DNA from 2 places in the Bacillus sp. OTU2372 genome. Region 1 is predicted to be linked to the other one. Evidence: riboswitches for the same ligand, from Rfam matches in the RefSeq annotation. Region 1 holds a riboswitch; the other holds the start of a gene.
The links. Region 1 has a riboswitch for lysine ahead of dapA (4-hydroxy-tetrahydrodipicolinate synthase). Riboswitches for the same ligand answer to the same signal wherever they lie in the genome.

Region 2: linked by a shared signal. The riboswitch ahead of AAHB15_RS13490 (aspartate kinase) and the one ahead of dapA (4-hydroxy-tetrahydrodipicolinate synthase) in region 1 are both predicted to bind lysine.

The regions. Positions count from the first base shown of each region.
Region 1 covers NZ_JASATK010000003.1:179,510-182,847, reverse strand. Annotated here, with positions in the region: gene AAHB15_RS08640 (CAP domain-containing protein) at 1-555, shown strand, start outside; lysine riboswitch at 744-922, shown strand; gene dapA (4-hydroxy-tetrahydrodipicolinate synthase) at 1,043-1,930, shown strand; gene AAHB15_RS08630 (SDR family oxidoreductase) at 2,042-2,878, shown strand; gene AAHB15_RS08625 (aldo/keto reductase) at 3,013-3,338, shown strand, end outside.
Region 2 covers NZ_JASATK010000007.1:70,063-73,400, forward strand. Annotated here, with positions in the region: gene AAHB15_RS13490 (aspartate kinase) at 1-1,086, opposite strand, end outside; lysine riboswitch at 1,202-1,379, opposite strand; gene uvrC (excinuclease ABC subunit UvrC) at 1,446-3,218, opposite strand.

The DNA of each region.
Region 1 (3,338 bases):
TACAAATTACCTGAACAGGAGGACTATGATATTTTCTTGATAGATAATACCTATGTCACTGTTTTTTATGATAAACATGAAGGCAATACCGTTACAGCTGTTCAATTAATCAGCAAAGACCAAGAAAATAAGAAAGTAGACTTTTATACAAAACCAAGCTCGCAGTTAAAAGAAGGCTTTGAGTATCAGTTATTTGACTTAACCAACGCTGCCCGGGTTGAACACCAGCTTCCGATCCTTACGTGGGATGAGCATGTACAAGTAACCGCCCGAAAGCATAGTACTGATATGGCCGTTCATAATTATTTTGACCACACCAATCTAAAGGGGCAATCACCGTTTGACCGAATGGCAGCGGATGATATCGTGTATCAGCTGGCGGGTGAAAACCTGGCTTACGGCCAATTCAGTAGTATTTTTGCCCATGAGGGATTGATGAATTCACTAGGGCACCGGGAAAATATCCTGCGTAAGGGGTACACGTTTCTAGGTGTAGGCGTTGCCTTTAATAATGAGTCACAGCCATATTATACGGAAAATTTTTATGCAAAATAAGTGAGAAGAACTAACACTCGCTGAACATTGGCTTCGGCGAGTCTCTTTTGTTAAGGTGAACTTTAGTCCCATTCATTTTGTGATTTTTTCATTTATTCAAAAATTTGCAGTTGGTTTCCCTTGTAATGAAACGGAAAATTTGCTATATTACTAGTAATTACATATTCTCTTACTTCAATACCTTTTGAAGTGAGGATAGAGGCGCAAAGACCATCAGTACACTATTTGAGGAAAATGAGGTCCTATGATGATTGTGGAAAGGGGAATTTGCCGAAGCGGATAGAGTCTCATTGATCTTGAAGCTGGTTCTGTGTTGAATAAGCACAGAATTGTCATATAGGAAACTATATGGAGGGCTATCTCACGCATAGGAACTTATATTTTGATGTTTCTACAGCAGTAGCGACCCTCGTTGCTGCTTTTTTGCGTTGACATCAGAATGGCCTTACCCCTCTAATTTATAAAAAATTACAAAGGGTGAGAAAAAATGAATTTTGGCCAAGTATTAACCGCAATGGTTACACCATTTGATCAAAATGGTGATGTTGATTTTAATGCCACAAGATTGTTAGTTAACTATTTAATTGAAAATGGCACTGAAGCGTTAGTTGTGTCAGGTACAACTGGTGAGTCCCCTACCTTAACAACAGAAGAAAAAGTTGCATTATTTAAGTTAGTTGTGGAGGAAGCCGCAGGCCGAGTTCCAGTTATCGCTGGTACTGGCTCAAATAATACACGGGCCTCCATCCATTTAACAAAACTAGCTGCAGAAGCTGGTGTTGATGGTATTTTACTAGTTGTTCCCTATTACAACAAACCATCGCAAGAAGGAATCTATCAACATTTTAAAACAATTGCCGAAGCAACTGTTCTACCAGTCATGCTGTATAATATCCCTGGCCGCTGTGGTGTAAACATGTCTGTTGAAACCGTTGTTCGTCTCTCAAAGATTCACAATATCGTGGCTATTAAAGAAGCGGGCGGCAACTTAGATGCGATGGCTGAAATTATCAGTAAAACCCCAGATCATTTCTCTCTTTATAGCGGGGATGATGGGTTAACTCTTCCAGTTTTAGCCATTGGCGGGACTGGAGTGGTTTCTGTTGCTTCGCACATTATCGGCAATGAAATGCAGGACATGGTCACAAAATTTAAAAATGGACAGTTCGAGGAAGCAGCGGCTGCACATCGCAACCTCCTTCCGCTAATGAAGGGCTTATTTGCTGCTCCTAACCCTACGCCAGTAAAGGCCGCTCTAAATATGACGGGCATCCGTGTCGGTAATGTACGATTACCATTGGTACCATTAACCGATGAAGAAATATCAACGTTGGAAAAGCTGCTGCCAACTGACAAACTTGTAAGTGTAAGTTAAATAAAATAAGGCTGCCTTTTTAGGTCAGCCTTATTTTTTTAGTTATTTCTATACATATCTTTCCTTTATGCATTTTTAATAATAGATATGGGCCTTGAAAGGAGAAGCAGAATGAATGGAAAAACAGCAATAGTGACGGGTTCGTCGAGCGGCTTTGGTTTACTGTGTGTAATTGAACTGGCATTAAAAGGATTTACAGTGATTGCCACCATGAGGAACACAAACAGAGCGAATGAGCTTATAGACCTGGCTAAAGAAAAGCAAATAGATAATTCTATTCATATCACTTCACTGGATGTTACCTCAACTGAATCTATTCATGATTTTAAAATATTCCTAGAAAATTATTCTCAAATTGATGTGTTGGTAAACAATGCCGGGTTTGCGGCAGGTGGTTTTAGTGAAGAGCTCTCTATAGATGACTATAGGCAGCAATTTGAGACCAACTTTTTTGGCGTGATTGCCGTGACCAATGCTGTTCTGCCGATCATGAGGGCTAGAAAGCAAGGCAGAATTATTAATATGAGCAGTATAAGTGGTAGATTCGGGTTTCCAGGCTTATCGGCTTATACCGCCTCCAAGCATGCGCTTGAAGGATATAGCGAGAGCTTAAGGCTCGAGCTCCGTCCTTTTGGGATTGATGTTTCATTAATAGAACCTGGATCTTACCAAACTAATATTTGGACTAGTGTTGATCAACTCGAAAACAATCCGGAATCACCTTACGCATTTTTTATCGATAGCCTTTTAAAAGAAATAAATAATGGGAAAGCAAATTATGGCGACCCTAGTGATGTAGCTAAACTAGCAGCCCAAATTGCCTCTGATCTTGGTACACCTGACCTTCGTTATCCGATTGGCAAAGGAGTAAAAATGAATCTATTCCTTAAAAAGACGCTGCCGTGGAAACTACTTGAAACAGCCGTATTAAAAAGGCTTAAATCTTAAAAATGAATAGGATGAAATCTGTTTGGTTGATTCTTCCATATTAAAGAGACTATACTAATGGTTGAATTAGTGATAAGGAGGAGAATGCATTGAACAGCTTACAGTCTAGTACTACCCTACATAATGGTGTTAAGATGCCATGGTTTGGCCTTGGTGTCTACAAAGTACCTGAGGGTGAGGTTGCCCTTGATTCTGTGAAAATGGCGATCAAAGCCGGTTACAAAAGCATTGATACGGCTGCACTTTATGAAAATGAAGAAAGTGTTGGTCAAGCAATTAAAGAGTCTGGTGTCCCCCGTGAGGAACTCTTTATCACAACAAAAGTGTGGAATGAGGACCTGCGCAATGATTCCGTTGAGGAAGCATTTGAAACAAGCCTGAGGAAGCTTGGTCTTGACTATGTTGATTTGTACTTAATCCACTGGCCAGTAAAGGATAAATATAAAGAAGCTTGGAAGGT
Region 2 (3,338 bases), on a different contig from region 1:
AACCTTAAACATCTTCGCTGCGACACCTGGATTGGAAATCATTCCTGAACCGACAATCGAAACCTTAGCTAATTTATTTTCTGCATCGAGCTGTTCATAGCCAAGTTCCGCTTTATTATCTTCAAGTACCTTCACTGTTTCTAATAGATCATTCGTGTGGATCGAGAATGACAGATTAGCACTTCCAGCTTCGGTTGTACTTTGAATAATAATATCTACGTTAAGATGATTCTGGGCTAAAGTGGTGAAAATTGTTGATAGACTTGTAAGCGAGTTAGTCAAACCTAATACGGTAACTCTTGTAATTTCGTCCTCAAATGCCACACCGCGTACCACTAGATTTTGTTCCATTGTTGCTTCCTCCTCAATAACTGTTCCTTCTTCTTTTTCCATGCTAGATCTGACAACAAGCTGTACTTTATAGTTTTTCGCAAACTCGACTGCTCTTGGATGAAGCACACCTGCGCCTAAATTGGCTAACTCAAGCATTTCATCATAGGAAACGGATAATAGTTTCCTAGCATCTTTTACATATCTTGGGTCTGTCGTAAACACGCCTGTTACATCTGTATAAATATCACATTTATCAGCTTTTAGTGCTGCTGCTAAAGCAACTGCGGTTGTATCTGAACCGCCGCGGCCTAATGTCGTAATTTCGCCATCCTCGGTAACACCTTGGAAACCCGCGACGATGACAACCTTTCCAGTAGAAACTTGAGCTTGAATTGCCTCAGGATTGATTTTCGCAATGCGGGCATTACCATGAACAGGTTCAGTAACGATTCCTGCCTGCCAGCCTGTGAAGGAAACTGCCTCAAGCCCTTGTTGTTGTAAAGCCATGGAAAGTAATGCAATGGTCACCTGCTCGCCTGTAGACAAGAGCATATCCATTTCTCGTTTGCTAGGCTCTTTCGTTATATCCTTGGCCAGGCTTACAAGCTGGTCCGTTGACTTTCCCATCGCAGAAACAACGACAACGACATCATTGCCCTTCTCTTTCTCCTCTCTTACACATGCTGCAACATTTAAAATTCTTTCAACACTTCCAACAGAAGTGCCGCCAAATTTTTGAACAACTAAACCCATCCTTTTTCCCCTACTTTCCATTTTGCTGTAACTAGTATGCTAGTAAAATAAAAAAAAGCAATGAGAAGGGCATCTCATTGCTTTTTGAACACGAAAAAAAATTCCTGTACAAACAACGTAAGATAGCTCTCCAAGACACCGTCTTGACAATTCTGGATTTCTTCAATACAGAACCAGCAAAAAAAGGATATGAGTCCTTCTTCACTTCGGCGAACCTTCCCTTTCATGATTCTTCATTGAAGCTCATCCTTCTCAGAATCATTACTATTGAATTTCGCACCTCTACCTTCACTTTAGTACGATAAAGTGACTGATTAAATTTTTATCATTATAGCATGTTCATTATTTTATGACAATAATTATGAACGAAGTTTTTCGATTAATTCTTCTGCCACATTTGTCGGAATACCAAGTGCAGTAAATTCCTCCAGTGTAGCTTCCTTCATTTTTTTCACTGAACCAAATTGCTTTAATAATAATTTTTTTCGCTTTTCACCAATTCCCGGGATATCGTCGAGTAATGATTGAAAAGCACTTTTCCCGCGGATTTGCCGGTGGAAAGTAATCGCAAAACGGTGGACTTCATCCTGAATTCGCTGCAGCAAATAAAACTCTTGGCTATTCCGTGCTAATGGGACAACTTCGAGCGGATTTCCATAGAGAAGCTGTGAAGTGCGGTGCTTCTCATCCTTCACTAGACCTGAAAGCGGGATATCTAAACCAAGTTCATTTTCTAGAACATCCCGTACGGCTTCAATATGTCCTTTACCGCCATCAATAATAATTAAATCCGGCAGCGGAAGATTTTCTTTTAGGGCTCTCGAATATCGTCTCCTAGTGACTTCCCGCATGGATTCATAATCATCCGGACCTTTTACCGATTTTATTTTATATTTTCGATATTCGCGTTTGTTCGCTTTTCCATCTGTAAAAACAACCATCGCTGATACGGGGTCCGTCCCTTGAATATTGGAGTTATCAAATGACTCTATTCGGTGCGGGGTATAAATCCCGAGGAGCTCTCCCAAATTTTCAACGGCCTTAATCGTTCTTTCCTCATCTTTTTCAATGAGAGAAAATTTTTCCTTTAAGGCGATATTGGCATTTTTAATCGCCATTTTAACCAGGTCCTTTTTGGCCCCTCTTTGTGGCTGCAGGACCTTTACTTCCAGCAGCTGCTCTGCCAAATGAAGATCGACCTCATCTTGGATAAGGATCTCTTTTGGCTTAAAATGACTTGCTTTTGTATAGAATTGACCAAGGAATGTTAAGATTTCTTCCTCAGGTTCATTATAGATTGGGAACATCGAGACGTCCCGCTCAATCAACTTACCTTGACGGACAAAAAAGACTTGAACACACATCCAGCCCTTGTCGACTGCATATCCAAACACATCACGGTCTGTAAAATCGGTCATCGTGATTTTTTGCTTTTCCATAATGGTCTCAATGTGGACAATTTTATCTCGGAACTCCTTAGCTCGTTCAAAATCCAGTTCTTCAGCCGCCGTAGTCATTTTTTCCGTTAGCTCATTTTTAATTTCTTTATAGCCGCCATTTAAAAAACGGGTGATTTCATCCGTCATTTGTTTATATTGGTCTTCACTTACTTCATTTACACAAGGTGCCAGGCACTGTCCTAAATGGTAGTACAAGCAGACCCGATCAGGAAGGGTAGAGCACTTACGCAGCGGATAAATTCGGTCGAGCAGCTTTTTTGTTTCGTTTGCCGCTCCGACATTTGGATAGGGCCCAAAGTATTTCCCTTTATCCTTTTTTACTTTTCTCGTAATAATTAATTTCGGATGTCTTTCCGCTGTTAATTTGATAAACGGATAGGTTTTGTCATCCTTCAGCATGATGTTATATTTTGGGTCGTATTTCTTGATCAGGTTTAATTCAAGTAGAAGCGCTTCTATATTTGAAGAGGTAACAATATATTCAAAGTCTTCAATTTCATTGACAAGTCTTAATGTTTTCCCATCGTGAGAACCGTTAAAATAAGAACGAACACGGTTCTTTAACACTTTCGCTTTCCCCACATATATAATCGTTCCCTGACGGTCTTTCATTAAGTAGCAGCCAGGCTGATCAGGCAGCAGGGTCAATTTTTGCTTAATAATTTCATTCATTCCGGCCACTCCTCCGTCTTTTCTATCATATCTTATAAATTCTAATGCAAAGTTACGATAAAGGGAAGTAGGAGACTTCTGTAAAAAAAGAAAAGCGGAAGCGCCTTGTTTAGGGGCGCA